Regions from separate parts of the Streptomyces sp. P13-3-3 genome, predicted to be linked through region 2. Evidence: riboswitches for the same ligand, from Rfam matches in the RefSeq annotation. Region 2 holds a riboswitch; the other holds the start of a gene.
What was found. Region 2 has a riboswitch for S-adenosylmethionine ahead of thrC (threonine synthase). Riboswitches for the same ligand answer to the same signal wherever they lie in the genome.

Region 1 (3,876 bases), 1.3 Mb from region 2:
GCACGAGTTCCCGCACCGCCCGCACGAACCGTGCGACATGCTCCTCCGGCGTGCCGGCCCCGAAGCTGACCCGGATCGCGTTCAGCGCCCCCGCCTCCGGCGCCCCGCACTCCCCCGCACCGCCCGTGTCGCCGCCGAGCAGCCTCCGCACCAGCGGGTGCGCGCAGAACAGGCCGTCGCGTACGCCGATGCCGTACTCCGCGGACAGAGCCGCCGCGAAGTGGGAGCTGTTCCAGCCGTCGACCACGAAGGACAGCACCCCGACCCGGGGCGCGTCGTCGCCGAACAGGGACAGGAAACGCACCTCGGGCACGTCCGCCAGCCCCTCCCGCACCGCGCGCACCAGCGCGTCCTCCCGTGCGGCCAGCGCCTCGAACCCCGCCTCGGTGAGCGCCTTGCAGGCGGAGGCGATGGCGTAGGCGCCGATGACGTTGGGCGAGCCGGCCTCGTGGCGGGCGGCGGTCTCGTGCCATTCCACGTCCACTCCCCCGTCCGCGCGCCGGGTGACCGCGCGGCTGGCGCCGCCGCCGGCGAGGTACGGCCCGGCCTCGCGCAGCCAGTCGGCGCGGCCGGCCAGGACCCCGGATCCGAAGGGCGCGTACAGCTTGTGCCCGGAGAAGGCGACCCAGTCCACGTCCAGCTCGCGCACGGACACCGCGCGGTGCGGGGCGAGCTGGGCGGCGTCCAGCACGATCCTGGCGCCGTGCGCGTGGGCGGCGGCGGCGAGTTCGCGGACCGGCCACAGCTCGCCGGTGACGTTGGAGGCGCCGGTGACACAGACCAGGGCCGGCCCGTGGGGGTCACGGTCGGCGAGGGCGCGCTCCAGGGACGCGACGGCCCGCGCGGGGCTGTCGGGGGCGTCGAGGACGGTCACCCGGCCCGCCCGCTGCCAGGGCAGCAGCGCCGCGTGGTGCTCGGTCTCGAAGACGAAGACCTCGCAGCCGTCGGGCAGGACGGCGGCGAGCAGGTTGAGGGAGTCGGTGGTGGAGCGGGTGAACACCAGCTGGTCGTCGGCGCGGCAGTCGAGGAACCCGGCGACGGTACGGCGGGCGTTCTCGAAGAGGTCGGTGGAGAGCTGGGAGAGGTAGCCGGCGCCGCGGTGGACGCTGCCGTAGTAGGGGGCGTAGGCGGCCACGTCGTCCCAGACGCGCTGGAGGGCGGGGGCGCTGGCGGCGTAGTCGAGAGCGGCGTAGGTGACCTCGCCGCCGGTGACGAGGGGCACGGCGACGTCCCGGCCGAGGACGGGCAGCGGGGTGGGGACGGACGGCTCGGCGGCGGCAGCGGGTACGGCGGTGGCGGTGGCGGTGGCGGCAGCAGGCATGACGGAACTCCCGGAGGGCAGGGCGGATCCTCGCGCGAGCGGACGGCGTGACGCGTCGCTCCAGCGCGGAGAGGAAAGTGACGAGGGTGTGCGGAGGCGGGGCTCGACGCCCTAACGCATTCGCTTGCTCACGGAAGACTCCTCGACGACCAGGACCCCTGGTGTGCGAGGGGTCCGCGCTTGCCGTGAGCCCTGCTGCTCACGGCCTGGTCTTCACCCGGGGCACCCCGCCACGGACGGAGGGTTGCCGGACAGCCGGCCGGGGCCTGATGGCTGTCACTCATGACCTGAGAGGGAACGTACGCGAGGCGACGGCCGTCCCGCAACCCGTATCCGGATCGCGGGACGGCCGTGCGGGGCCTACGCGTTGCTGACGGCGACCCAGCGTTCGAGGACGCGCCGCGCGGCGCCGGAGTCGACGGACTCGGCGGCCTTCTCCATCCCGGCGCGGATCTGCTCCGTGAGCGTGCCGCTGCCGGGCTCCAGGGCCACCAGGGCCGCCGCCGAGTTCAGCAGCACCGCGTCCCGCACGGGGCCGCGCTCGCCGTCCAGCAGCCGGCGGGCCACTTCGGCGTTGTAGGAGGCGTCGGCGCCGCGCAGCGCCTCCACCGGGACCAGGTCGATGCCGACGTCGCGCGGGTCGAAGGTCTCCTCGGTCACCGCGCCGTCGCGGACCACCCACACCTTGGAGGTGCCGGTGGTGGTCAGCTCGTCGAGGCCGTCGTCGCCGCGGAACACCAGGGTGGAGTTGCCGCGACCGGCGAACACCCCGGCCATGATGGGCGCCATCCGGGCGTCGGCGACGCCGACGGCCTGCGCCTTGACCTTCGCCGGGTTGGCGAGCGGGCCGAGGAAGTTGAACACGGTGCGGACGCCGAGCTGGCCGCGCGCGGCGGCCACATGACGCAGCGCCGGGTGGAACCTCACCGCGAAGCAGAAGGTGATGCCGGCCTCCTCGGCGACCTCGGCGACCCGGCGCGGGGTCAGTTCGAGGTTGACGCCCAGCTTCTCCAGCACGTCGGAGGCGCCGGAGGCGGAGGACGCGGCGCGGTTGCCGTGCTTGACGACCTTCGCGCCGGTGCCGGCGACGACGATCGAGGACATGGTGGAGATGTTCACCGTCTTGGCGCCGTCGCCGCCGGTGCCGACGATGTCGACGGTGGCGCCGGGCACCTCGATGACGTTGGCGTGGTCGTAGAGCGCCCGCACGCAGCCGGTGATCTCGTCGACGGTCTCGCCCTTGGCCCGCAGGGACACCGCGAACCCGGCGATCTGCGCGTCGGTCGCCTCGCCGCGCATGATCAGGTCCATCGCCCAGGCGGCCTCGTCGGCGGTCAGGTCCCGGCCGTCCAGGAGGGTGTTCAGCAGGGCGGGCCAGGAGCGGCCCGCCGCGGTGTCGCCTCCAGCGGGGGTCACAGCGCTCATGGTCGCTCCTGACGGTCGTAGCGGGTCCTCGGGACCGGACGGGTCCCGCACCCACCCTATCCAGCCGCGGGCACGGCGAAGGGCCCCCGTCCGCAGAACGGACGGGGGCCCTTCGCTGTCGTGTGGCGACGTGTGGAGAAGCTCCGGGGATCAGTGGTGGCCGTGGCCGCTCGTGATCTCCTTGTACTCCTCGACGGTCGGCTTCGGAATCTGCGACTCCTCGCCGTAGAAGCCCTTGCTGAGCTTCGCGCGCAGCTTCTCGCCGGCCTTCACCTTGCGCCGGACGCCGTTCTCGTCGACCTCCGGGCCGAGCTCGAGCGGCTTGGGCTGCTCGTGCGCGGTGAGGGTGTACAGCTGCTCCTGGCTGAGCGGCTCGTGGACCTCGATGAACTCACCGTGCGGCAGGCGCTTGATGATGCCCGACTCGCGGCCGTGCAGCACCTTCTCCTTGTCCCGGCGCTGGAGGCCGAGGCAGATCCGCTTGGTGACGATGAACGCCACGACCGGGGCGACGAAGAACGCGATCCGGACGAACCAGGTGATGGCGTTGATCGACAGGTGGAAGTGCGTGGCCCAGATGTCGTTGCCGCCGCCGACGAGGAGCACGAAGTACAGCGTCATCCAGGCGACGCCGAACGCGGTGCGGGTCGGGGCGTTGCGCGGGCGGTCCAGGATGTGGTGCTCGCGCTTGTCGCCGGTGACCCAGGACTCGATGAACGGGTACACGGCGATGGCGGCCAGGACCAGCGGGAAGATCAGCAGCGGGATGAACACGCCCAGGACGAGCGTGTGACCCCAGAAGTTGATCTCCCAGCCCGGCATGACACGGATCAGGCCCTCGGAGAAGCCCATGTACCAGTCGGGCTGGGCGCCGGTGGAGACCATGTCGGGCCGGTAGGGGCCGATGGACCAGATCGGGTTGACCGTGGCGATCGCGGCGACGGCCGCGAGCACACCGAAGACCAGGAAGAAGAAGCCTCCGGCCTTGGCCATGTACACCGGCAGCAGCGGCATGCCGACCACGTTCTTGTTGGTCTTCCCGGGGCCGGGGAACTGCGTGTGCTTGTGGTAGAAGACCAGGATCAGGTGCGCCACCACGAGGCCGAGCATGATGCCCGGCAGCAGCAGGA
Region 2 (3,876 bases):
CGATGAAGCCGTACCCCTTCTCCGCGTTGAACCACTTGACGGTGCCCTGAGCCATGCCTAACTCCCCTATTACTGGCCCTTGCACAGATCCACACTTCGCGGACCCGGGTCAGACCTCACCCCCCAACGGTTGGGGGCGTGCGCCGGAACGCGTCGACCGCGGCTGAATGTATCTGTCCAACTGCCGTCTGCAACAGGTCAATCGGACGAGAAATCTGGACGCTACCGGTCCGGAATGTGGCAAGAATTCGCCAGAATTCAGGGCAAGTCGGGCCGGGCAAAGGAGACAAAGGCCGCGAAAGGAGCCCGCACTTTGGCTACATCCAGTCGGGTCCGCGGCAGGAATTCAGGGTTCTCGATCAATGGATCGGGAGCGCGTTCCCCAACTCTACCGCGCTCAACCTCATGGAATTGCCCCCTCCGGATCTCTCACGGAGGGGGCAAAGTCCTGAACGCTCGGTAACGGTCATTACCGAAGGTAATGATCAGCCTCCGGCGACCGCCGGAATGATCGAGACGCCGGCACCCTCCGGGGTGGCCGTCTCCAGCCCCTGCTCGAAGCGCACGTCGTCGTCGTTGACGTACACGTTCACGAACCGGCGCAGCTTGCCCTGGTCGTCCAGGACCCGCGCGGCGATGCCGGTGTGGTTCTTCTCGAGGTCCTGGATGACCTCGCCCAGGGTGGTCCCCTCGGCGGCGACCTCGGCCTTGCCCCCGGTGTAGGTGCGCAGAATGGTAGGGATACGAACGGTAACGCTCACTTTGAACCTCCGGTCAGGAAATGGCGAAGCGGCTCAGACGAGCCCGGCCTCACGGAACGACTCAAGACTGGGACGAATCGTCGCCGTGAGCCCCGTCCCCGCCACCGCGTCCAGCGTCTTGAGCCCGTCCCCGGTGTTCAGCACCACCGTGGTGAGGGACGGATCCAGCACCCCGTCCTCGATCAGCTTCTTCGTCACGCCGACCGTGACCCCGCCCGCGGTCTCCGCGAAGATGCCCTCGGTCCGCGCCAGCAGCTTGATCGCCTCGACCACCTGCGCGTCCGTGACGTCCTCCACCGCGCCGCCGGTGCGCCGGGCGATGTCGAGCACGTACGGCCCGTCCGCCGGGTTGCCGATGGCCAGGGACTTGGCGATGGTGTCCGGCTTCTGCGGGCGGACCACGTCGTGCCCGGCCTTGTACGCGGTGGAGACCGGCGAGCAGCCCGCCGCCTGGGCGCCGAAGATCTTGTACGGCTTGTCCTCGACGAGCCCGAGCTTGATCAGCTCCTGCAGACCCTTGTCGATCTTCGTCAGCTGCGAGCCGGACGCGATCGGGACCACGATCTGGTCCGGGAGCCGCCAGCCGAGCTGCTCGCAGACCTCGTACGCGAGGGTCTTGGAGCCCTCGGCGTAGTACGGCCGCAGGTTGACGTTGACGAAGCCCCAGCCCTCGCCGGCCGGGTCGCCGATCAGCTCGGAGCAGAAACGGTTCACGTCGTCGTAGTTGCCCTCGATGCCGACGAGCTCGCCGCCGTAGACGGCGGCCATGACGATCTTGCCCTGTTCCAGGTCGTGCGGGATGAACACGCAGGAGCGGAAGCCGGCCCGGGCGGCGGCGGCGCCGACCGCGCCGGCCAGGTTGCCGGTGGAGGAGCAGGACAGGGTGGTGAAGCCGAAGGCGCGCGCGGCCTCCAGGGCCTGGGCGACGACCCGGTCCTTGAAGGAGTGCGTGGGGTTGCCGGAGTCGTCCTTGACGTAGAGGCCGCCGGTGACGCCCAGTTCGCGGGCGAGGTTGTCGGCCTGGACGAGCTTGGTCCAGCCGGGGTTCAGGTTGGGCTTGGTCGCCACGTCCGCGGGGACGGGCAGCAGCGGCGCGTAGCGCCAGATGTTCGCGGGACCCGCCTCGATGCGCTTGCGGAGCTCTTCGGTGTCGTACCCGGAGAAGTCGTAGGCGATCTCCAGCGGGCCGAAACACTCCTCGCAGGCGAAGACCGGACCGAGGGGCACGCGGTGGCCGCACTCGCGGCAGGACAGCGCGGCGGCGGGGCCGAGGTCGACGGTGTTCGCGGAGTCGGTGGTGCTTGCAAAAGTCTGCACAGCCATGGAGGCGAGGCCCTTTCTCCTCATCTTCCTCACGACGCACTTCGCCGTGAGACGGATTTGGCACCTTCCCTAGCCGGGAGCCTCGCCACGTCCGCGTGACAAGTACCGACTGGAGGGTTGCCGGGGCTTCATCGGGCCGTATCCCTCTGCCCCTCTGGATGAGCGGTGTTCAGTTGTCCGCCCCGACACCCCCCGGGATGCGGGGTCCGTCGGCGCTGTTCAAGACTGTAACCGAAGGCCCGGACGGCGGAGAGAGCCGTCCGCACACCGAGATGGACCGCCCCCGGCCAGTGAGGAGTCCGCCGTGCTGGAAGAAGTCGAGCGCTGGCTGATCGAGCGCTCCTGGTCGGTTTCCGACCGTCCGCTGCACCGGATCCTGGCGGCGAAACGCTCCTCGGGACAGACGGTGAGCGTGGTGCTGCCCGCGCTGAACGAGGAGGCCACGGTCGGCGACATCGTCTCCGTCATCCGGCACGACCTGGTGCTCCAGGTGCCCCTGGTCGACGAGGTCGTGGTGATCGACTCCGGTTCCACCGACCGCACCTCCGAGGTGGCCGCGGCGGCCGGCGCGACCGTCGTCCACCGGGACGCCATCCTGCCCCGCCTGCCTGCCGTGCCCGGCAAGGGCGAGGTGCTGTGGCGGTCGCTGCTGGTCACGCGCGGTGACATCGTGTGCTTCGTCGACGCGGACCTGCGGGAGTTCTCGTCGGACTTCGTCACCGGCATCGTCGGCCCGCTGCTCACCGACCCCGGCCTCCAGCTGGTCAAGGCCATGTACGACCGGCCGATGACGACGGCCGACGGGAGCATCACCGGCGCGGGCGCCGGGCAGGGCGGCCGCGTCACCGAGCTGATGGCCCGCCCGCTGCTCAACATGCACTGGCCGCAGCTCGCCGGTTTCGTCCAGCCGCTGGGCGGCGAGTACGCGGCCCGCCGCGGCCTGCTCGAACAGCTCCCGTTCCCCGTCGGCTACGGCGTCGAGCTGGGCATGCTGGTCGACGCCCTGCACCTGGTGGGCCTGGACGCGCTGGCCCAGGTGGACGTGGGCGTGCGCAAGCACCGGCACCAGGACGGGCAGGCGCTCGGCCGGATGGCCGCCGCGATCTACCGCACCGCGCAGCTGCGGCTGGCCCGCGCGCATCTGCTCCGACCGTCGCTGACCCAGTTCGAGCGCGCCGGGGACGCCTTCGAGCCCCGCACGTACTCGGTGGACACCGAGGAGCGGCCGCCGATGCGGGACGTCGCGGAGTACCAGTCCCGCAAGGTGGCCTGACCCCGTCCGTCACCGACCGGTGTGACGCACCGGCACGTTTGAGGCCCGGGGGGCCGGGCTAGGTTGAGGCGTATGGCTTCAAGCTTCGGTGCAGCTCAGGTGCTGGTCGCCTCCAATCGGGGGCCGGTGTCGTACGCGGTGGCGGACGACGGTTCGCTGAGGAGCAGGCGGGGCGGCGGGGGACTGGTCTCCGGCCTCTCGGCCATCGGCCCCGAGTCGGGCGCCCTGTGGGTGTGCTCGGCACTGTCCGACGGCGACCGCGAGGCCGTGCGGCGCGGCGTCGGGGAGGACGGCGTGCGGATGCTGGACGTCCCGGCGGACGTGCACGCGGACGCGTACAACGGCATCGCGAACTCGGTGCTGTGGTTCGTCCACCACATGCTGTACCAGACGCCGCTGGAGCCCGCCTTCGACGCGGAGTTCCGCCGGCAGTGGGCCTCCTACGAGACCTACAACCGCGCGTTCGCCGAGGCGCTGGCCGAGGAGGCCGCCGAGGGCGCGGCCGTCCTGGTGCAGGAC

Region 1: another riboswitch for S-adenosylmethionine. It lies ahead of ACQZOG_RS07920 (aminotransferase class V-fold PLP-dependent enzyme); the one in region 2 lies ahead of thrC (threonine synthase).

What each region holds. Positions count from the first base shown of each region.
Region 1 is NZ_CP192228.1:1,753,333-1,757,208, reverse strand. It holds gene ACQZOG_RS07920 (aminotransferase class V-fold PLP-dependent enzyme) at 1-1,321, opposite strand, end outside; SAM riboswitch class IV at 1,493-1,609, opposite strand; gene trpD (anthranilate phosphoribosyltransferase) at 1,682-2,746, opposite strand; gene qcrB (cytochrome bc1 complex cytochrome b subunit) at 2,897-3,876, opposite strand, start outside.
Region 2 is NZ_CP192228.1:431,369-435,244, reverse strand. It holds gene ACQZOG_RS02110 (cold-shock protein) at 1-55, opposite strand, end outside; gene ACQZOG_RS02105 (ubiquitin-like small modifier protein 1) at 486-761, opposite strand; gene thrC (threonine synthase) at 795-2,084, opposite strand; SAM riboswitch class I at 2,102-2,249, opposite strand; gene ACQZOG_RS02095 (glucosyl-3-phosphoglycerate synthase) at 2,389-3,357, shown strand; gene ACQZOG_RS02090 (alpha,alpha-trehalose-phosphate synthase (UDP-forming)) at 3,430-3,876, shown strand, end outside.